Regions from separate parts of the Streptomyces sp. DSM 120436 genome, predicted to be linked through region 2. Evidence: riboswitches for the same ligand, from Rfam matches in the RefSeq annotation. Region 2 holds a riboswitch; each other region holds the start of a gene.
What was found. A riboswitch is a leader RNA that binds a small molecule or an ion and turns the genes downstream of it on or off. The one in region 2 is predicted to bind cyclic di-AMP.

Region 1: it holds a riboswitch for cyclic di-AMP, as region 2 does, so the genes downstream of both, ACWH4W_RS05175 (M23 family metallopeptidase) here and ACWH4W_RS03180 (transglycosylase family protein) in region 2, are expected to answer to the same signal.
Region 3: it holds a riboswitch for cyclic di-AMP, as region 2 does, so the genes downstream of both, ACWH4W_RS18370 (M23 family metallopeptidase) here and ACWH4W_RS03180 (transglycosylase family protein) in region 2, are expected to answer to the same signal.
Region 4: it holds a riboswitch for cyclic di-AMP, as region 2 does, so the genes downstream of both, ACWH4W_RS14560 (M23 family metallopeptidase) here and ACWH4W_RS03180 (transglycosylase family protein) in region 2, are expected to answer to the same signal.

Annotation. Positions count from the first base shown of each region.
Region 1 covers NZ_JBSKBS010000001.1:1,138,903-1,144,265, reverse strand. Annotated here, with positions in the region: gene ACWH4W_RS05195 (HAMP domain-containing sensor histidine kinase) at 1-67, shown strand, start outside; gene ACWH4W_RS05190 (response regulator) at 98-757, shown strand; gene ACWH4W_RS05185 (dihydrofolate reductase family protein) at 867-2,000, shown strand; tRNA gene ACWH4W_RS05180 (tRNA-Met) at 2,064-2,137, shown strand; cyclic di-AMP (ydaO/yuaA leader) riboswitch at 2,456-2,613, shown strand; gene ACWH4W_RS05175 (M23 family metallopeptidase) at 2,626-3,645, shown strand; gene ACWH4W_RS05170 (PrsW family intramembrane metalloprotease) at 3,749-5,089, opposite strand; gene trmB (tRNA (guanosine(46)-N7)-methyltransferase TrmB) at 5,149-5,363, opposite strand, start outside.
Region 2 covers NZ_JBSKBS010000001.1:719,027-724,389, reverse strand. Annotated here, with positions in the region: gene ACWH4W_RS03195 (nucleoside triphosphate pyrophosphohydrolase) at 1-283, shown strand, start outside; gene ACWH4W_RS03190 (cytochrome P450 family protein) at 693-1,982, shown strand; gene ACWH4W_RS03185 (LysM peptidoglycan-binding domain-containing protein) at 2,186-3,148, shown strand; cyclic di-AMP (ydaO/yuaA leader) riboswitch at 3,368-3,536, shown strand; gene ACWH4W_RS03180 (transglycosylase family protein) at 3,541-4,251, shown strand; gene eno (phosphopyruvate hydratase) at 4,531-5,363, shown strand, end outside.
Region 3 covers NZ_JBSKBS010000001.1:4,139,811-4,145,173, forward strand. Annotated here, with positions in the region: gene ACWH4W_RS18355 (helix-turn-helix domain-containing protein) at 31-654, shown strand; gene ACWH4W_RS18360 (DUF6126 family protein) at 651-779, shown strand; gene ACWH4W_RS18365 (tyrosine-protein phosphatase) at 807-1,604, opposite strand; cyclic di-AMP (ydaO/yuaA leader) riboswitch at 2,149-2,313, shown strand; gene ACWH4W_RS18370 (M23 family metallopeptidase) at 2,318-3,262, shown strand; gene ACWH4W_RS18375 (SGNH/GDSL hydrolase family protein) at 3,488-4,273, shown strand; gene ACWH4W_RS18380 (MBL fold metallo-hydrolase) at 4,396-5,363, shown strand, end outside.
Region 4 covers NZ_JBSKBS010000001.1:3,209,547-3,214,909, reverse strand. Annotated here, with positions in the region: gene ACWH4W_RS14575 (bifunctional acetate--CoA ligase family protein/GNAT family N-acetyltransferase) at 1-712, opposite strand, end outside; gene ACWH4W_RS14570 (HPr family phosphocarrier protein) at 891-1,172, shown strand; gene ACWH4W_RS14565 (GntR family transcriptional regulator) at 1,316-2,020, opposite strand; gene ACWH4W_RS14560 (M23 family metallopeptidase) at 2,221-2,994, opposite strand; cyclic di-AMP (ydaO/yuaA leader) riboswitch at 3,007-3,172, opposite strand; gene ACWH4W_RS14555 (M16 family metallopeptidase) at 3,375-4,763, opposite strand; gene ACWH4W_RS14550 (M16 family metallopeptidase) at 4,760-5,363, opposite strand, start outside.

The DNA.
Region 1 (5,363 bases), 420 kb from region 2:
GTCTGCCTCCGTTACCGCTCCCGCCGTCGTGCGCCGGTCCGCGCCCGCGCACGCCCCGCCCCCGTGACCGATGTCCCCCGACCGGAAACGCTGAACCATGACCGACCCGTCCCCCACCCGCATCCTCCTCGCCGACGACCACGCCCTGGTCCGCCGGGGGGTCCGACTCATCCTGGACGGCGAACCGGACCTGACCGTGGTGGCGGAGGCCGCCGACGGTGCCGAAGCCCTCGAACTGGCCCGGGAGCACCGCCCCGACCTGGCCATCCTCGACATCGCCATGCCGCGCCTGACCGGTCTGCAGGCGGCCCGTGAGCTCTCCCGCGCCCTGCCGGAGACCCGGATCCTCGTGCTGACCATGTACGACAACGAGCAGTTCTTCTTCGAGGCGCTGGCCGCCGGCGCCTCGGGCTACGTCCTGAAGTCGGTCGCCGACCGCGATCTCGTCGAGGCCTGCCACGCCACCGTGCGGGGCGAGCCCTTCCTCTACCCGGGGGCGGTCAACGCCCTCATCCACAACTACCTCGACCTCGCGCGGGAGGGCCGGACGCTGCCCGCGAAGGCCATCACCGACCGGGAGGAGCAGATCCTCAAGCTGGTCGCCGAGGGCCACACCTCCCAGCAGATCGCGGACCTGCTGGTGATCAGCCCCAAGACGGTGGAGCGGCACCGCGCCAATCTGCTCGCCAAGCTGGGCCTCAAGGACCGGCTGGAGCTCACCCGCTACGCCATCCGGGTCGGCCTGATCGAGCCCTGACCCGGTCCCGGCGGCCGGGGCACGGTCCGCTCCCCGCCGCACGGGTTGCCAGACTGGACCCGGACCGCGCAGCGGTCCCGCCGCCGCCCCGCACCCGGAGAGCCCGCCGATGCCGCACCCGTACGTCCTGCTGTCCGCCGCCGTCTCCCTCGACGGCTACCTGGACGACACCGGCCCGGAGCGGCTGCTGCTGTCGAGCCCGGCCGACTTCGACCGGGTCGACGGGGTGCGGGCCTCCGTGGACGCCGTCCTGGTCGGCGCCGGCACCCTGCGCGCCGACAACCCCCGTCTGCTGGTCAACTCGCCCGAGCGCCGCGCCGCCCGGGTCGCGGACGGCAGGCCGGAGTACCCGCTGAAGGTCATGGTGAGCGGCTCCGGCGACCTGGACCCGGCGGCGCGGTTCTGGCACACCGGCGGCGAGAAGGTCCTCTACACCACCGACGAGGGCGCCGGACGGGCCCGCGCCCTCGGTCTCGCCGCCGACGTCGTCCCGCTCGGCGACGGCCTGGACTGGCGGCGGCTGCTGGAGCACCTGCACGACGAGCGCGGGGTGCGGCGCCTGATGGTCGAGGGCGGCGGACGGATCCACACCCAGCTGATGACCCAGGGCCTCGCCGACGAGCTGCAGCTCGTCCTCGCCCCGCTGTTCGTCGGCGACCCGGACGCCCCCCGGCTGTTCGGCCCCGGCTCCTACCAGGGCGGTCGGCTGCGGCTGGTCGAGACCCGGCCCGTCGGCGACGTCGTCCTGATGCGCTACGAGCCCACCGCGCCCGGCACCGGCGCGCTGCCCTCCGCGGCCGACCGCCACTGGCTCGCCCTCGCCTGCGAGCTGGCCGCGCGGTGCCCGCCCTCCGAGACCGCGTTCAGCGTCGGCGCGGTCGTGGTCGCCGCCGACGGCACCGAGCTGGCGCGGGGGCACTCCCGCGAGGGCGGCGACCCCGTGGTGCACGCGGAGGAGGCCGCGCTCGCCAGGACCGACCCCACCGACCCGCGGCTGGCCGGCGCCACCGTCTACTCCAGCCTGGAACCGTGCGCCCGTCGCGCGTCCCGGCCGGCGCCCTGCGCGCGGCTGATCCTGGACGCCGGGGTGCGCCGGGTGGTCACGGCCTGGCGGGAGCCGGACACCTTCGTGGCGGACGCCGACGGCAGCGCGGTGCTGGCGGACGGCGGCGCCACGGTGCTGGTCCTGCCGGAGTACGAGCAGCGTGCGAAGGCGCCGAACGCGCATCTGCCGGGCGGCTGACCGGGCTGCCCGGGAAGGGGTGTGCGTCGGGCCCCGTGGATGCCGTACACTGGTGATTACCGACGCGGGGTGGAGCAGCTCGGTAGCTCGCTGGGCTCATAACCCAGAGGTCGCAGGTTCAAATCCTGTCCCCGCTACTGAAGGCCGAGGGCCGGAATCCAAAAGGGTTCCGGCCCTCGGTGTTTTCCGCATGCCGACGCCTTGGGTCGGCGCCTTTCTTCCCGCCTTTCACTCAGCGTGAGCGGAGTGCTTCGCAGCGCATAACAACTGACATACCGTCAGGTTCGGCCGGTCGTCCGACGCGCGGTCAACTCGCCCGTTTTCACCCGGTCATGACGCTTAAGTCCGCGCGGAAACCATGAACGATCAAGGGGAACGGCTTGGAATCCGGCCCCCGCGTCTATTAACGTTCGATAACGCAGCGCGGTCGTCCCAGCCGTCACAGAAGGCGGCTCCGTGCGCACGCGCCGAATCCCGCGAGGGAACCGGGGAACCACCACCATGGGGTGAATCGGGCGGATACCGCCGTGAGAACACGGCTCGTATACGCGCGTAGGAGACCTTCCTGCTCCGAACCCGTCAGCTAACCCGGTAGGCGAAGAAGGAAGGAAAGGAGCGCGCCCACGTGGCGTCCAACCCGCCTGCCCCCGAGGCCCCGTTCCACCCGAGCGACACCTTCGCCTACGGCGCCGACCGCGCCGACGAGGGTCCGTTCGAGGAGTGGAACCCCACCGCGGAGTCCGTGCGGCCCGTGCGCGGGCGGCACCGCGTCGCCAAGCAGCGCGGAGGCGGACTCGCGCGCAGCTCCACCGTCCTGGGCGTCGGCGTCATAGCCGCCGTCGGCGCCGGCGGCATGGCCAGCGCCCAGACCGGCAAGCCGCCCGTCTCCCTCACCATGCCCGACCTGCCCCACGTGGGTTCCCTCCTCTCCGACGAGGAAACCCCCAAGGGCTCGAGCACCCCCCTCAGCGACATCGGCATGACCACCGCCGACGCCGAGGAGGGCGCCGCCGGCGCCGGAGAGGCGCTGCGCGCCCGCATCATGGCCCAGGTCGAGCAGCAGCAGGGGCAGGCGCAGAGCAAGGCCCAGGCCGCCGCCCTCGCCGCCGCCGAGAAGGAGGCCGCCGAGGCCGCCGCCAAGGCGGAGAAGGAGGCCAAGGAGAAGGCCGAGGCCGCGAAGAAGGAGGCGGAGGAGGAGGCCGCGAAGAAGGCCGAGGCCGAGCGCCTCGCCGAGCTGGCCAAGCAGTACACCCTGCCGACCTCCTCGTACACCCTCACCTCGACGTTCGGTCAGGCCGGCGCCTACTGGTCCTCCGGCTACCACACGGGCCTCGACTTCGCCGCCCCCACCGGCACGCTGATCAAGGCGGTCCACACCGGCACGATCACCGCCGCTGGCTGGGACGGCTCGTACGGCTACAAGACCGTGCTCACCCTCGACGACGGCACCGAGATCTGGTACGCCCACCAGTCGTCGATCAATGTCAGCGTCGGTCAGAAGGTCACCACCGGCGACGTGATCGGCCGCGTCGGCGCGACCGGCAACGTCACCGGCGCCCACCTCCACTTCGAGGTCCACCCCGCCGGCTCCTCCGGCGGCGTCGACCCGGCCGCCTGGCTGGCCGGCAAGGGCCTCAGCGTCTGAACCACCCGGCGGCCGCGTCCCGGCCGCCGACGCCGCGAACGCCGGCAGCCCCGACGACGCCCCCCCGACGTCCGGGCTGCCGGTCCCGCATGTCCGGGGCTTCTCAGCGCCGGTAGGGGCGCTCCCCGTACGCGGGGTACGGATGGCCGTGGGGCGGCGGCTGCCCGTACGCCTGCCACGGCGCGGGGACGGGCCCGTACGCCCACGCCGCGCCGTACGGCGCCGGGGGCGCCGTGAGACGGGCCGCGTGCTCCAGCGCCGGGCGGGCCGCCGCGCGCCGGTGCCACAGCTCCAGCAGCAGTTCCCGCTCCCGGCTCACGAAATCCGGCCCCGCCTTCCCCGCGCGGCCCCGGTGCCGCAGGAACGCCAGCGAGGTCGCGTACGCCTCGTACTGGGCGACCGCGCGCGCCGCGGGCCCGCCCCCGTGCTCACGCGCGAACCTCCGGGCGAGGCGCCGGGCCCGCATCGAGCTCAGCGCGAACGGCTCCGCGGGACGCAGCCAGCCGGCGGCCACGTACGCGGGCAGCTCCGTGCGCACGGTCCGCAGCTCCCGCTGCCGCGTCCACACCACCAGCCAGGTCAGCAGCCCGAACGCGGGCACCATGAACGCCCCGTACACCGCGAGGAAGCCGAACTGGCCGAGCGTGGCGGAGCCGTTCCACAGGGCGTGCATGCCCATCGCGAGGAGCAGCCCGGCGACCGGGAAGAGCACGCGCCGCACCCGCTGCCGGTCGGCGGACAGCGCGGCCGCGCCGAAGCCGATGCCGGTGAGCACGGTGAACAGGGGGTGCGCGAAGGGCGACATGACGATGCGGACGAAGAAGGTCGCCGCGGTGACCGAGGCGATGCCGCTGCCGCCGGTGAGCTGGTCGGTGCCGAAGGCGTTGCCGAGGTAGAGGATGTTCTCGGTGAACGCGAAGCCGGTCGCGGTGAACCCGGCCGCCACCACGCCGTCGAGGATCCCGTTGACCTCGCGTCTGCGGAAGAGGAAGAGCAGCAGCACCGCCGCCGCCTTCGAGGTCTCCTCCACGACCGGCGCTATCACCGTCGTGCCCAGGGTGTCGGCGCCGGCCGGGTCGGCGGTGGTCGTCGCTATCCACCGGGTGGCGAAGCTGTTCGCCACGATCGCCATGAGCGCCGCCGCGCACGCCCCCCAGGCGAAGGCGAACAGCAGGTTCCGCCAGGGGACCGGATCCACCCGGCCCAGCCAGCGGAACGCCGCGAGCAGCAGCGGGACCGGCAGCACGGCCAGCCCCAGGCCGACCAGGAAGCCCTCGGTGCCCGTCTGCTCCCTGACCAGCGCGAGGATCACCAGCCCGGACAGGGCCAGCAGGGTGACCACCGCTCCGTAGCGCACCGCGGGGCGCTGCCACCAGTGCGGGTGCCGCAGCGCGCTGCCGGGAGCTGCGCCGGGGTACGGCGGGTACGGAGGGCTGCTGGCCACGGGTTCGACCCTAACGAGAAAGGGGCAGGGCTGCGTGCCGGCTCAGGGGCTCGGGGAGGTCAGGCGGGGTCCCCGGCCCGGCGCCCGGCACGGTCGTCGTGCGGTACGCGGCGGAAGAGCAGGTCGTTCACCACATGCCCCTTGTCCAGCCCCTGCCGCTCGAAACGGGTGAGCGGCCGGAACTGAGGACGCGGCGCGAAACCGCCGTCCGCCCGCGTGTTCGCGAAGGCGGGGTGCGCGGTGAGCACCTCGAGCATCTGCTCGGCGTACGGCT
Region 2 (5,363 bases):
GCACTGGATGCGGACGAAGGCGGTGGAGAAGCGGCGGGAGTCCGTCACGGACGGGGTGCCGGTGGGGCAGCCGGCGCTCGCCCTCGCCGCCAAGCTGGCGGGCCGGGTCCGCGGGGCGGGCCTCTCCGTTCCCCTTCCCTCCGGGGAGGGGATCGGGTACGAGCTGCTGACGCTGGCGGCGCGGGCGGAGGCGGAAGGGGTGGACGCGGAAGCCGCGCTCCGGGCTGCCGCCCGGGTGTACCGGGACGCGATCCGCACGGCGGAACAAGCCACGGGCGCCTGACCTCCCACCCCTCGGGGGCTCCGCCCCCGGCCCCCGTTTCGCGCCGTTCCCCGCGCCCCTGTGGGCCCACTCGCCCCGAGCCTCTTCGGACACACCGGGGCAGCACCCCTCCAGGAGCGCGGGAACGCCGCGACCACCCCCCGCTCACCCGCACGTGCCCGCCGAGGCGAACGCCGGGAGGGGGCGCGGGGAACGGCGCGACCCCCCCACCCACCCGCCCGCACGTGCCCGCCGAGGCGAACGCCGGGAGGGGGCGCGGGGAACGGCGCGACCACCCCCCACCCACCCGCCCGCACGTGCCCGCCGAGGCGAACGCCGGGAGGGGGCGCGGGGAACGGCGCGACCCCCCCCCACCCACCCGCCCGCACGTGCCCGAAGGCACGAACCCCCGGCCCGTTAGGGTCGCCCCATGCGTGACCAGTCACCCCCCACCCCCCAGGACCCCGCCCCCGACCTGTTCACCTGGGAGTTCGCAGCCGACCCCTACCCCGCCTACGCCTGGCTCCGCGAGCACGCCCCCGTGCGCAGGACCCGGCTGCCCAGCGGCGTCGAGGCCTGGCTGGTCACGCGGTACGCCGACGCCCGGCAGGCCCTCGCCGACAACCGGCTGTCCAAGAACCCCGCGCACCACGACGAGCCCGCCCACGCCAAGGGCAAGACCGGCATCCCGGGCGAGCGGCAGGCCGACCTCATGACGCACCTGCTGAACATCGACCCGCCGGACCACACCCGTCTGCGCCGCCTGGTCAGCAAGGCGTTCACCCCGCGCCGGGTCGCGGAGTTCGCGCCCCGAGTGCAGGAGCTCACCGACGGCCTCATCGACCGCTTCGCGGCGACCGGCTCCGCCGACCTGATCCACGACTTCGCCTTCCCGCTCCCCATCTACGCCATCTGCGACCTGCTCGGCGTCCCGCGCGAGGACCAGGACGACTTCCGGGACTGGGCGGGCATGATGATCCGTCACGGCGGCGGTCCGCGCGGCGGAGTGGCCCGGTCGGTGAAGAAGATGCGCGGCTACCTCGCCGAGCTGATCCACCGCAAGCGCGAGGCGCTGCCCGCCGAGCCCGTCCCCGGCGAGGACCTCATCTCGGGTCTGATCCGCGCCTCCGACCACGGGGAGCACCTCACGGAGAACGAGGCCGCCGCGATGGCGTTCATCCTTCTCTTCGCCGGTTTCGAGACCACCGTCAACCTCATCGGCAACGGCACCTACGCCCTGCTCACCCACCCCGGGCAGCGGGAGCGCCTGCAACGGGCGCTGGCCGAGGGGGACCGCGGGCTGCTGGAGACCGGGGTGGAGGAACTGCTGCGCTACGACGGGCCGGTGGAGCTGGCGACGTGGCGGTTCGCCACCGAGCCGGTGGTCATCGGCGGGCAGCGCGTCGAGGCGGGCGACCCGGTCCTCGTCGTGCTGGCCGCGGCCGACCGGGACCCGGAGCGGTTCGCCGACCCGGACACCCTGGACCTGGGCCGCCGCGACAACCAGCACCTGGGGTACGGGCACGGCATCCACTACTGCCTGGGCGCCCCCCTGGCGCGCCTGGAGGGGCAGACCGCGCTGGCCACCCTGCTGACCCGGCTGCCGGACCTCAGGCTCGCCGTGGAGCCGGCCGAACTGCGGTGGCGCGGCGGCCTCATCATGCGGGGACTCCGCACGCTTCCGGTGGAATTCTCTCCTCCGTATTCAGAACGGACCTGACGAAGGGGCTGACCTCCCTGTCCGGTTCCGACGGGTTGCGTGCGGAAACCTCAGACATGCTCGACTCTGTGATCTTCATGTGATCTGCACGGCATGAACTTGTGACAACTGATCGTCTGCCTATACGTTCACCCATCAAGTACGGCGCGCCGCAAGGTTTTGCTCACCGTGCCGGTCCTTGTCGCCGAGTGAAAGGCTTCCGCATGCTCTCCGGGAACGGCCGACACCGTCGCCCTCGCCAGGCTCCGGCTCTTCTCGTCGCGGCCGGGGTGACCGGCTCCGCCATCGCGATCCCCCTGCTCGGGGCGGGCGGCGCCAGTGCGGCGGACGGCGAGACCTGGGACCGGGTCGCGGAGTGCGAGAGCGGCGGCTCCTGGAGCCAGAACACCGGCAACGGCTACTACGGCGGCCTCCAGTTGACCCAGGACGACTGGGAGACCTACGGCGGTCTGGAGTTCGCGCCCAGCGCCGACCAGGCCAGCCGCAACCAGCAGATCACCGTCGCCGAGAGAATCCTCGCCGAGCAGGGGAGCGGCAAGTGGCGCGCCTGCGGCCTGCCCACGGGTCTGCAGCAGGACACCGCGTCCCCGAACGTCGACCCGGGCGTGGCGGACGACGCGACCCCGGACGGCTCCCGGGCCGCCGGCACCGCCACTCCGTCCGGTTCGCCCGAACCGGGCGATGCGTCCGCTTCCCCCTCTCCGTCCGCCGTGCCCGGTTCGTCCGGCGAGGAGAAGAGAGGGAAGGCGGAGGGGGTGGAGAAGGGTGACGCGAGCGCCCCGGCCTCCTCGTCCGCCTCCGCCACCCCCGAGCGTGACGAGTCGGACAAGTCGGGGCAGAGTACCGGCTCTTCGGTGGTCACCGAGTCCGAGTCCACCGGCCCGGGCCGCCACCGCGGCCCCAGCGCCCAGGAGGGCGAGCGCGCCGACGCCGCGACCCCGTCGGCCGGTCGGCACGCCTCGCGCTCCGCCGAGGCGTCGGCCGAGGCCGCCGACGGCCGCTACACCGTGCGGGCCGGGGACAGCCTGGTGTCCATCGCCGACTCCCTTGCCCTCGCCGGTGGATGGACGGCGCTCTACGTCGAGAACCAGCAGGTCATCGGTGACGACCCGAACCTGATCCTGCCAGGTCAGCGGCTTCTCGTGGACGCGGAGACCGGCGAGTAGCGGGCGTGGGGCGGCGCCCGAAGGCGCCTCCGCGCGGCGGCAGTTGACGGAGCGATTCGGGCTGAATGTCCGTAATAAGGGCTGTGAGAGATAGGTCTCAGAAGACCTGATCATCTTTGAAATTCCGTCGGGCCCGTGCTTACGGTCGTGACCGCTCGCCATCGCGGGCCCCGGCTGCCGCCACGCCGAATCCTGCCAGTGGCAGCACGGGAACAGTCGTCGCGTCATGCGCCGTAGGCAGGAGCGGGGGACCCAGGTAGGCGCCGGATCCGGACGGTTCACGTCCGGTACGGCTCGGGGTGAAGCCGCGTCCCGGGAGGGACGTGGCCGGGCAACTCAACCGGCCCGAACCCGACAGCTCACCTCGTAGGCGTCGGTGAGGGGATCCATCCATGCTGTTTTCCGGCAAGGGCAAGCACCGTCGTCCGTCCAAGGCCACTCGCGCCATCGCCATCGCCGGTGTCACCGGCGCCGCCGTCGCCGGTCCGCTGATGGCGGCCGGCAACGCCTCCGCCGCCACCGCGTCCGAGTGGGACGCCGTCGCCCAGTGCGAGTCCGGCGGCAACTGGTCCATCAACACCGGCAACGGCTACTACGGCGGCCTGCAGTTCTCCGCCTCCACCTGGGCCGGGTACGGCGGCACCCAGTACGCGGCCACCGCCGACCAGGCCACCAAGGCCCAGCAGATCGAGATCGCCGAGAAGGTCCTCGCGGGCCAGGGCAAGGGCGCCTGGCCGGTCTGCGGCACCGGCCTGTCCAACGCCGCCTACAACGGCTCCTCCGCCGAGGGCTCCTCCCAGGAGTCCGGCGCCACGGAGTCCCGCGAGAGCGAGCGGAAGGCCTCCCGCTCCGCCGAGCGCCCGGCCGCCCCGGCCGAGCAGAAGGCCGAGCAGAAGGCCGAGAAGAAGACCGTCACCACCCCGACCGGCGAGAAGGTCGAGAAGGGCGACGGCGAGTACAAGGTCGTCAAGGGCGACACCCTCAGCTCGATCGCCGCGGAGCACGACGTCAAGGGCGGCTGGGCGAAGCTGTTCGAGCTGAACGACGACATCGTCGAGGAAGCCGACCTCATCTACCCGGGCCAGCAGCTTCACCTGAAGTAAGGCCGGCCGCACGGTCCCGCCCCGTCCCCACGGGCCACCCGCCCCGGTGCGTTTCTTCCCCGTACGCACCGGGGCGGGGTCATGTCCGGACGCTCCGCGGTCACGGTTTCCGGTCACGGTTTCCCGAATCTGCTTTGTTCCGTTCGGAAACAATTTACTCTCGGTTCTGTCCATGAGGCGGGCGGCCGGATGGCCGATCGCCCGGAGCCGGTTAGGCTCGGACTCGCAGGGCCCCCGCGGCCCCGCTCAGCCGCGTCACATTCCAAGAAGGAGATGCTCGTGCCGTCCATCGACGTCGTCGTAGCCCGGGAAATCCTGGACTCCCGAGGCAACCCCACGGTCGAGGTCGAGGTCGGCCTCGACGACGGCAGCACGGGTCGTGCCGCCGTCCCGTCCGGCGCCTCCACCGGCGCCTTCGAGGCCGTCGAACTCCGTGACGGCGACGCCGGCCGTTACCTCGGCAAGGGCGTCGAGAAGGCCGTACTGGCCGTCATCGAGCAGATCGGCCCGGAGCTCGTCGGCTACGACGCCACCGAGCAGCGCCTGATCGACCAGGCGATGTTCGACCTGGACGCCACCGACAACAAGGGCTCGCTCGGCGCCAACGCCATCCTCGGCGTCTCGCTCGCCGTCGCCCACGCCGCCTCCGAGGCCAGCGACCTGCCGCTGTTCCGCTACCTGGGCGGCCCGAACGCGCACCTGCTGCCGGTGCCGATGATGAACATCCTGAACGGCGGCTCGCACGCCGACTCCAACGTGGACATCCAGGAGTTCATGATCGCTCCGATCGGTGCGGAGTCCTTCTCGGAGGCGCTGCGCTGGGGCGCCGAGGTCTACCACACCCTCAAGAAGGTGCTGAAGGCCAAGGGCCTGGCCACCGGCCTCGGCGACGAGGGCGGCTTCGCCCCGAACCTCGGCTCCAACCGCGAGGCCCTCGACCTCATCCTCGAGGCCATCCAGGAGGCCGGCTACACCCCCGGCGAGCAGATCGCCCTGGCCCTGGACGTGGCCGCCTCCGAGTTCTACAAGGACGGCGTCTACACCTTCGAGGGCAAGGAGCGCTCGGCCGCCGAGATGACCGAGTACTACGCGGAGCTCGTCGACGCGTACCC
Region 3 (5,363 bases), 3.4 Mb from region 2:
CAGGGGTAAGTTCTGGTGCTCAATGGGGGCATGAGCTCCTCCGAGACCGAACCGCGGGCGGAGGCCGCCGAAGCGCTGCCCGCGGTCGCTCCGCAGCTGCGCGCCCTGCGCCGTCGGGCCTCCCTGACGCTGGAGGCCGCCGCCCGGCAGGCGGGTCTGTCGCCCGCCCACCTCTCCCGGCTGGAGACCGGACAGCGCCAGCCCTCGCTGCCGATGCTGCTCTCCCTGGCGCGGATCTACGGGACGACCGTCTCCGAGCTGCTCGGGGAGTCGGCCGCCGACCGGGACGCCGTGGTGCGCGCCGCCGACATGGAGCCCACGGAGGCGGGCGGCTGGTCGTACTGGCAGGCCGGCGCCGCCGGACGCGGCATGCAGGCCCTGCGGGTCCATGTGCCGCACGGCTCCCAGGGCGACATCGTGCGGGTCCACCCCGGCGAGGAGTGGCTGTACGTCCTCAAGGGGCGGCTGCTGCTGCGCCTCGGGGACACCCTGCACCGGCTGTCCCCGGGCGACAGCGCCCACTTCGACTCGCTCACCCCGCACCGCATCGCCGCGCAGGACGCCGACGGTGTCGAGCTGCTGTTCGTCCACACCCTGCTGCAGAGTCCCACGGCCGCCCTGTGCCTGGGCCCGACCCCTGGAGAGACACCGTGAGCGGCAAGGACATGGAGGAGAAGTTCCCCCGGGCCCTGTGGGTCCGTCTGTTCGTCTACGTCGTGGTCGGGCACGTCTTCGCGGCCTTCATCTACTTCCTCTTCGAGATCGCGCCGAAGAAGTAGCGGCCGGCCGGGCGACGGGAGCCGGCGTCAGTCGAGCAGGCGCTCGCGCAGCCGCTCCCGGAGGGCCGGCGTGAGACCGAGCCCCTGCTCCAGGTAGGCGTCCACGCCGCCCCAGGTCTCCTCGACGGTCTCGAAGGCCGCCGCCAGATACTCCTCGCGCGCGTCGAACAGCGGGCTGAGCAGCTCCATGACCTCGGGGGAGTAGGCGTCGGGGGAGCTGCCGCTGCGGCGCACCTTGTAGCGGCGGTGCTTGGCGTTGGACTTCAGGTAGTCCTCGACGATCGCGTCGCGCTCCACGCCCACGGCGAGCAGGGTGACCGCCACGGAGAGACCGGCGCGGTCCTTGCCGGCCGCGCAGTGCATCAGCGCGGGGACGCTGTCCTCGGCGAGCGCGCGCAGCACCTGGGAGTGCTCGGCGGTGCGCTCCTTGACGATCATGCGGTACGAGGTGATCATCCGGTCGGCGCCCTGGCCGTCGGCGAGGATCGCGCGGAGCTGGTCCAGGTCGCCGTCGCGCACCATCTTCCAGAACTCCGCGCCGTCGGCCGGGTCGCTCAGCGGCAGGTTGACGTTGCGCACGCCCGGCAGCTCCACGTCCGGCCCCTCCAGCTTCTGGTCGGCCGCGTTGCGGAAGTCGAACACGGTGTGCAGGCCGAGCGAGGAGAGGAAGACGGCGTCCTCCGCGGTGGCGTGGGCGAGGTGACCGCTGCGGAACAGCACACCGTGCCGCACCCGCCGGCCGTCCACCGTGGGCAGCCCGCCCACGTCGCGGAAGTTGCGCACCCCGGTCAGCTGGGGCTCGGTCGACGGGATCTCCTGCGTCACGGACGGCTCCTCCCACTCGGCGCCGTCGCCGCGGCTCGTCGACGGGCACCACTCGACGATACGACATACCTGCCTGGGGCAATGAGTTGTCCACAGGGTGACTGAGCGGGCCCCCGGTCGGCTGGTGACGTGCTGAGAAACGTCGCTTTTTATTCGATTTTGTGAGGCGTGTGACGGGTTGGTGTCACGGGAGACCGGAGGCTGCCATCGTGTCGGCTGCGGCGTCGGACTTCGGGTGATTGAGGCGTTCTGTCCGATTAGGCCGGTTAGGGGTAACTTGCTCCGATGGAGCGGGAATTGAGGATGGGGTGCGTGAGCATCGTCATACCGGTGACCGTGCGCTGTCGCCATGTCCACGTAATTCCCCTCCCTGGCAAGGGAATTCGCCCGTGTGCCGCTTCCGACATCAACGCACGGTGACGTCTTTTTCCCCTTTCGATCACGTAAAAAGCGGGTTCGCGGGAACCCGCGCTTGTTTCGCCCCGTCGGGGTCGCTTACGTTCCCAACCGATCCGGACGGACGCCTAATCCTGCCGCCGCCCGGAGCCCGCACACACTGACCCGACGTACGGCAGGAGCGGGGGACCCACAGGTACCACTGCCTGTTCCGGACCCCGGAAACAGGCTTGGGGTTAAGCCGCGCGGCAACGCGGCCGGACATCTCCAGTCCGCACCCGACAGCTCACCTCGTAGGCGCCGGAGAGGAATTCGTCATGCCCGCGAAGGGTAAGCACCGCCGTACCAAGGCTCAGCGTTTCACCCGCTCCATCGCCGTCGCCGGAACCGGTGGCGCCGCGCTCGCCCTGCCGTTCCTCGGCGCCACCGGCGCGCACGCCGCGACGCCGCAGTCGGCCCCCGAGAAGTCGGTCCAGTCGCTGTCCGTCACCGGCCAGCAGGCCAAGGCCGACAAGGGCGACGAGGCCCGCACGTACACCGTGAAGGCCGGCGACTACCTCGCCAAGATCGCCGAGGCGGAGCACGTCGACGGCGGCTGGAAGCAGCTCTACGCGGACAACCGCGAGGCCGTGGGTGACGACCCGTCGCTCATCCACCCGGGTCTGAAGCTCTCCGTCGACGGCAAGGCCGCCGCCAAGAGCACGCCCCGGCAGTCCACTTCGCCGCAGGCGCCGAAGTCCGCCGCTCCCAAGGCCGAGCAGCCCGCCGAGCAGCCTGCCGAGAAGCCCGCTCAGCAGCCCGCGCAGAAGTCGTCCGAGGAGTCCGCCTCCGACGGCGCCTCCACCCAGACCACCTCCGGCTACAGCTCGCCGGTGCCCGGCGGCGGCGTCGGCACCGCCTACAAGGTGGCCGGCAGCATGTGGTCCAGCGGCTACCACACCGGTGTCGACTTCAGCATCCCGACCGGCACCTCCCTGAAGGCCGTCGGCGCCGGCACCGTCGTCTCCGCCGGCTGGGGCGGCGCGTACGGCAACCAGGTCGTCATCAAGCTGAACGACGGCTACTACGCCCAGTACGCCCACCTGTCCTCGCTGTCCGTCTCGACGGGCCAGACGGTGAGCGCCGGCCAGCAGGTCGGTCTCTCCGGTGCGACCGGCAACGTGACCGGCCCGCACCTGCACTTCGAGATCCGCACCGGCCCGGACTACGGCTCGGACGTGGACCCGATCTCGTACCTCCGTTCCAAGGGCGTCTCCATCTGACCCCTCGCGGCACCCTTCCTGACACGCGCGCCGAAGGCCGGCCCCCGATCCACGGGGCCGGCCTTCGGCGTGTCCGGGCCCGGCCCGTACCTGTTCCGGGCTCGGTCAAACCCGGGAGTGGCTTATCTCACCGCCCGTCAACCCCTCCCTACGGTCGCGTAGGTCACATCGGAAGGTGAATCATGTGCGGCTGTGGCAGACGATTCGAAGAGTGACAAGGCAACAGTGATCGGGTCGTACGTGGCGGTGGGGGACAGCTTCACCGAGGGCGTCGGCGACCCCGGCCCCGACGGGGCGTTCGTCGGCTGGGCCGACCGGCTCGCCGTCCTGCTCGCCGACCGCAGGCCCGAGGGCGACTTCCAGTACGTCAATCTCGCGGTGCGCGGCAAGCTGCTGGACCAGATCGTGGCCGACCAGGTCCCGCGGGCCGTCGAACTCGCCCCCGACCTGGTCTCGTTCTGCGCGGGCGGCAACGACATCCTGCGTCCGGGCACCGACCCGGACGAGGTCGCCGAGCGCTTCGAGAAGGCCGTCGCCCGGCTCGCCGCGGCGGCCGGCACGGTCCTGGTGACCACCGGGTTCGACACCCGTGGCGTCCCGCTGCTCAAGCACCTGCGCGGCAAGATCGCCACGTACAACGGGCACGTGCGGGCCGTCGCCGACCGGTACGGCTGCCCGGTGCTCGACCTGTGGTCGCTGCGCAGCGTGCAGGACCGCAGAGCCTGGGACGCCGACCGGCTGCACCTCTCGCCCGAGGGGCACACCCGCGTCGCGCTGCGCGCGGGCATGTCCCTCGGCCTGAAGGTGCCCGCCGACCCGGAGCAGCCGTGGCCGCCGCTCCCGCCGCGCGGCACCCTGGAGATCCGCCGGGACGACGTCCACTGGGCCCGCGAGTACCTGGTGCCGTGGATCGGCCGCCGTCTGCGCGGCGAGTCCTCCGGCGACCACGTCACGGCGAAGGGGCCGCTGTCCCCGGACGACATCCGCTCGTGGATCGCGGCGGTCGCATGACGACAGGGGCGGGTCCGGAGCCCTGGCCCGGACCCGCCCCTGCGGGCTCTTCCACAACCCGCACCCGCTGTCGGAGCCGCCGCACATAATGGAATCTCCGATCGATTCCCTGTGGAGGTACCGTGGCCGCTTCTTCCGCCCCCGGGCCGGGGCTGAGCGCCCTGCGGCCGCCGGCCTTCGGTGCGGAGCCGACAGGTGAGCGCCTGGCGCGGATCCGCAGGTCCCCGCACTTCGCGAACGGCGTGTTCCGGAACCCGGGCGGCCCGGCCCGTGTGCGCCCCTCCGGGTCGGGCCGGGACATGGCCAGGCTGTACCTGGACAAGGACGCCCGCTCCCGCCGCGCCCCGCGGGCCGGGATCCCGGTGCATCCCACCACCCTCGCCGACCTGGCCCGCCCGCCCGCGACCGGGCTGCGCCTGACGTGGACGGGGCACTCCGGTGTGCTCGCGGAGATCGACGGGCAGCGGGTGCTGTTCGACCCCGTGTGGGCAGAGCGCTGCTCGCCCTTCCCCTTCGCCGGACCGAAGCGGCTGCACCCCGTTCCGCTGCCGCTGTCCGCGCTCGGCCCGGTGGACGTCGTGGTGATCTCCCACGACCACTACGACCACCTGGACATGCCGACGATCAGAGAGCTGGCCGGCACGGACACCGTGTTCGCCGTGCCGCTCGGGGTGGGCGCGCACCTGGAGCGCTGGGGCGTCCCCGCGGAGCGGCTGCGCGAGCTGGACTGGCAGGAGTCGACGCGGGTCGGCGGGCTCACCCTGACCGCGACCCCGGCCCGGCACTTCTGCGGGCGGGGCCTGCGCAACACCCAGCACACCCTGTGGGCCTCCTGGACGGTCGCCGGTGAGCGGCACCGCATTTACCACAGCGGCGACACCGGCTACTTCGACGGCTTCCGCGACATCGGCGCGGCCCACGGCCCGTTCGACGCGACGATGATCCAGGTCGGCGCCTATTCCGAGTTCTGGCCGGACATCCACATGACGCCCGAGGAGGGCGTGCGCGCGCACCTCGACCTCCAGGGCGGGGAGCCGGGCGGCGTGCTGCTGCCGATCCACTGGGGGACGTTCAACCTGGCGCCGCATCC
Region 4 (5,363 bases), 2.5 Mb from region 2:
CGTCGCGGATGTTGTCGAGGATGCTGCGTCCGACGCCGCCGGGTGCGCGACCGGTGCCGATGACGGCGACCGCGCCGGGGGCGAGCAGCCGCTGCACCGAACGCGCCTCCGCGCGCTGCTCGCGCGCGTACTGCACGGCCAGGGAGCGGTCGGTGGGTTCGAGGCCGAACTCCAGGCGCACCACGCCGTCCTCGAAGCTGCGCTTCTGGGTGTACCCGGCGTCGGTGAACACCTTGATCATCTTGGTGTTGGCGGGCAGCACCTCGGCGGCGAACCGGCGGATGCCGCGCTCGCGGGCGACGGCGGCGATGTGCTCAAGGAGGGCGGAGGCGACGCCCCGGCCCTGGTGGGCGTCCTGCACCAGGAAGGCGACCTCGGCCTCGTCGGCCGCGCCGGTCGCGGGCCGCCCGCCGGCGTCGATGCGGTCGTAGCGCACGGTGCCGATGAAGTCGTCGCCGACGGTCGCCGCGAGCCCGACCCGGTCCACGAAGTCGTGGTGGGTGAAGCGGTGGACGTCCTTGGCGGACAGCCGCGGGTAGGGCGCGAAGAAGCGGTAGTACTTCGACTCGTCGGAGACCTGCTCGTAGAAGCTGACCAGGCGCTCGGCGTCGTCGGCGGTGATGGGGCGGATGCGCGCGGTGCCGCCGTCGCGCAGCACCACGTCGGCCTCCCAGTGGTCGGGGTACTCGTGGCGGTCCGACGAGGTCTGCATGGGCCCCAGAGTACGGCTCGCGTCCGACAACGGTGCGAGGCAGTCTGTGGGGGACGGCTGCCGGGCCGGGGCCGCGGCCCGGCAGCCGCCGGAGGCCGTCCCGGACGCCGCTCCGGGCTCGCGCCCCCGCTATGGAAGAATGGTCTAGACAACCGTGAACAGCGAAGGGCAGCAACACATGGCTGAGCGCCGCGTCAACGTCGGCTGGGCCGAGGGTCTCCACGCCCGCCCCGCCTCCATCTTCGTCCGGGCCGCCACGGCCGCAGGCGTCCCGGTGACGATCGCCAAGGCCGGGGGCACCCCGGTCAACGCGGCCTCGATGCTGGCTGTCCTGGGCCTGGGCGCCCAGGGCGGCGAGGAGATCGTCCTCGCCTCCGACGCCGAGGGCGCGGACGCCGCCCTGGACCGTCTGGCGAAGCTGGTCGCCGAGGGCCTCGAGGAACTCCCCGAGACCGTCTGAATTCATGTCTCCGCACGCGACGGCCGTGCGACTCGGAAAGGCCCGTCCGGACCCCGGACGGGCCTTTTCTTTCCCTCTTCCCATTTCCGGGCAGCCGAAAAAAGCCCCCGCCCTTCGCGTCCTCTTTTTATACGGGTCCCGTGTTAAGGGCGCAGGCTCGGCATGTTTACGGGATGTTGCGCGTTCCTCACACGGCCCGTGCGGACGGCCCGCTCGGCGCCGGAGCCGAACCGGAGCCGGTGGCCGGCGTCGGCCTGCTCGGTGTGCAGCCCCGTGAGGGTCCGCGCCCGCTCGCCGTCGCCGCGGGCCACGGCGTCCACGATCGCGCCGTGCTCCGCCCAGTACGCCACCGGGTCGGCCGGCCCGTCGACCGCGTACATCCAGGCGATCTTGTGTCTGAGCTGGGTCAGCACCGACGTCAGCGCCGGGCTGCCGGAAGCCTGGGCGAGCGTCTCGTGGAACCAGCCGCCCAATGAGCTCAGATCGTCGCTGCCGCCCTGACGTGCGCGTTCCTGCCCCAGCCTGACCAGGCCGCGCAGCACCTTCAGATGCGCGTCGGTACGCCGCTGGGCCGCCCGCAAGGCGCCGAGGGGCTCCAGCAGCCGGCGCATCTCCAGCAGGTCGGCGGCCTCCTGCTCGGTGGGCTCCGCCACGCACGCGCCCGCGTGCCGCCGGGTGACCACGAAGCCCTCGGCCTCCAGCGTGCGCAGGGCCTCGCGGACGGGGACGCGGGAGACCCCGTAGCGGCGGGCGAGCAGTTCCTCGGTGAGCCGGCTCCCGCGCCCGTGGACACCGGCGACGATGTCGTCCCGGATCGCCGTGCACACCGAGTGCGCGGGAATACGCATGACCGACCTCCGGCTCAATTCCCGTGGAACGCCGACGATTGACGTCCGTTCGTGACTCTATTGCAATCGGCGGCGTTTTCCGACGGCGGACCGGAATTCCTCCGTGATTTTCAGACAGAGGCGCCGGGACGGATGGGTCCCGGAACGGCAAAAGCCCCGGCTCACGGAGAGCCGGGGCCCGAGGGCGTGACGGGTGCGCCTCAGATGTTCACGCCGTGCGACCGGAGGTAGGCGACCGGGTCGAGGTCGGAACCGTACTCGGCGGACATGCGCGCCTCGAAGTGGAGGTGGGCGCCGGTGACGTTGCCCGTGGCGCCGGAGAGACCGATCTGCTGGCCGGCGGCGACCTCCTGCCCCACCGACACGGCGATGGACGACAGGTGCGCGTACTGGGTGTACGTGCCGTCGTGCATCTTGATGACGACCTGGTTGCCGTACGCCCCGCCCCAGCCGGCCTCGACGACGGTGCCGACGCCGACGGACTGGACGGGCGTGCCGCTCGCGGCGTGGAAGTCGATCCCGGTGTGACTGCCGGACGACCAGATGGCGCCGCCGCTCCGGTAGGCGGTCGAGACGTACGAGCCGGGGATCGGGGAGACGAAGGTGTTGAGCCGCTTGCGCTCGGCCTCGCGGGCGGCGCGCTCCTGCTCGGCGCGGGCCTTCTCCGCCTCTTCGGCCGCCCGCTCGCGCGCCGCCTCCTCGGCGGCCTTGCGCGCGGCCTCCTCGGCCGCCACGCGGGCGGCCTCGTGCTGGGCGGCGGCCTGGGCGTCGATACGGTCGGCGACCACGTCGCCCAGGGTGACGACGGGGGTGAGGCCGGTCTGTGCCGCGGCCGGTCCGGCGGCGAGCGCGGGGGCCGCGAGGGAGCCGACGACGCCGGTGCCCGCGAGGGCCGCGACGCCCGCGGCGCGGGCGGAGCCGCGCTGGACGCGGCTGGGACGACGGTGCTTCCCGGTGGCGCGGGTGAACGCCATGTACAGGCTGGTCCTTTCCTTCCCTCTCGCCTACCGGGTTAGCTGACGGGTTCGGAGCAGGAAGGTCTCCTACGGACCCCCTCGCGACACGCGCGGGCGTCCGATTCACCCCAGGGATCTCATGTGGGTCCCCGGCTCCCCTGGCTCGCGCCGTACGGGGACTCGGCGATGGCTGTCCGGTGCCGCGGGTGCGGCGCACTGCCCGACGAACAGCCCGCACGAAGCTAAGCGGGACACCGCGCGATCCCCAAACGATTCCCGGGTTTTGTAGCGCATCCCACAGGGCAGACGGGCAACCTCCGCCCCAATTCGGGCATATGGGAGCCCCGGTGACGGCGACGTCACCGGGGCCTTTCACGCGCGCGTGTGCGGCGGCCGCCCTACTCGGCCGTCACGACGGTGACTTCGCCGATCCCGAGCGCCTCCACCGGCGCCTTGATCTGCGCCGCGTCACCGACGAGCACGGTGACGAGACGGTCCACCGGGAAGGCGTTCACGACGGCTGCCGTGGCCTCCACGGTGCCGGTCGCGGCCAACTGCCGGTACAGATCGGCCTGGTAGTGGTCCGGCAGGTGCTGCTCGACCTGGTCGGCCAGCGTGCTCGCGACGGCCGCGGCGGTCTCGTACTTGAGCGGCGCCACGCCCACCAGGTTCTGCACGGCGACGTCGCGCTCCTCGTCGGTGAGGCCCTCGGCGGCCAGCGTGCGCAGCACGGTCCACAGGTCGTCCAGCGCCGGGCCGGTGTTGGGGGTGTCGACGGAGCCGCTGATGGCCAGCATCGACGCGCCCGTGCCGTCCGGGGCCGACCGCAGCACCTGGCCGAACGCCCGGACGCCGTAGGTGTATCCCTTCTCCTCGCGCAGGACACGGTCCAGGCGCGAGGTGAGGGTGCCGCCGAGGCAGTACGTGCCGAGCACCTGCGCGGGCCACACCCGGTCGTGCCGGTCCGGGCCGACACGGCCGATCAGCAGCTGCGTCTGGACGGCGCCGGGCCGGTCCACGACGACCACGCGGCCGGTGTCGTCCGCGACCACCGGCGGCACCGGCCGCGGCTGGGCCTGCGAGCCCGTCCAGGCGCCCAGGGTGTCGGCGAGCAACTCGTCCAGGTCGACGCCGGTGAGGTCGCCGACCACCACGACGGTCGCCGTGGCCGGGCGGACGTGCTTCTCGTAGAAACCGCGCACGGCCGCGGAGTCGATGCGCGCGACGGTCTCCTCGGTGCCCGGGCGCGGGCGCGACATGCGCGCACTCGCCGGGAACAGCTCCTTGGCCAGCTCCTTCGCGGCGCGGCGGGACGGACTCGCCAGCTCGTGCGGGATCTCGTCGAGGCGGTTGCGGACCAGCCGCTCGATCTCGCTGTCGGCGAAGGCGGGCGCGCGCAGGGCGTCGGCGACCAGACCGAGCCCCTTGGCCAGCCGCGAGGCCGGCACCTCGAGGCTGAGACGGACGCCGGGGTGGTCGGCGTGCGCGTCCAGGGTGGCGCCGCAGCGCTCCAGCTCGGCGGCGAACTCCTCGGCGGTGTGCTTGTCGGTGCCCTCGGAGAAGGCGCGCGCCATGATCGTGGCGACGCCGTCGAGGCCCTCCGGCTCCGCGTCCAGGGGAGCGTCGAGGACCACCTCGACGGCGACGACCTGCTGGCCGGGGCGGTGGCAGCGCAGCACGGTCAGGCCGTTGTCGAGGGCGCCGCGCTCGGGGGCCGGGAAGGCCCAGGGCCTGGCCTCGCCCGCCTGCGGCCGGGGGTGGAACTCCATCGTGGCGAGCTCGGTCACTTCGCCGTCTCCTCGTTGTCGTCGGCGCCGGCGCCGGCTGCGGCTGCGGCTGCGGCTGCGGCTGCGGCTTCCTCGGTCTCGTCGGCGGCGTCCTCGGCCGCCGGGGCGGCGGGCTCGTAGACGAGCACCGCGCGGTTGTCGGGCCGCAGGCGGGCCTTGGCGACCTCCTGGACCTCCTCGGCCGTCACCTCCAGGACGCGGCTCACGGCGGTCAGGGCGAGCTGCGGGTCGCCGAACAGCACGGCGTAGCGGCAGAGTTCGTCGGCGCGGCCGGCGACCGTGCCGAGCCGGTCGAGCCACTCGCGCTCCAGCTGGGCCTGGGCGCGCTCCATCTCCTCGGCGGTGGGGCCCTCCTCGGCGAAGCGGGCGAGCTCCTCGTCGATGGCGGCCTCGACGACGGGCACCTCGACGTCGCCGGACGTCTTGACGTCCAGCCAGCCCAGGGACGGCGCCCCGGCCAGCCGCAGCAGGCCGAACCCGGCGGCCACGGCCGTGCGGTCGCGCCGCACCAGGCGGTTGTAGAGCCGCGAGGACTCGCCGCCGCCGAGGACGGTGAGCGCCAGGTCAGCCGCGTCGCACAGGCGCGTGCCGTCCTCCGGG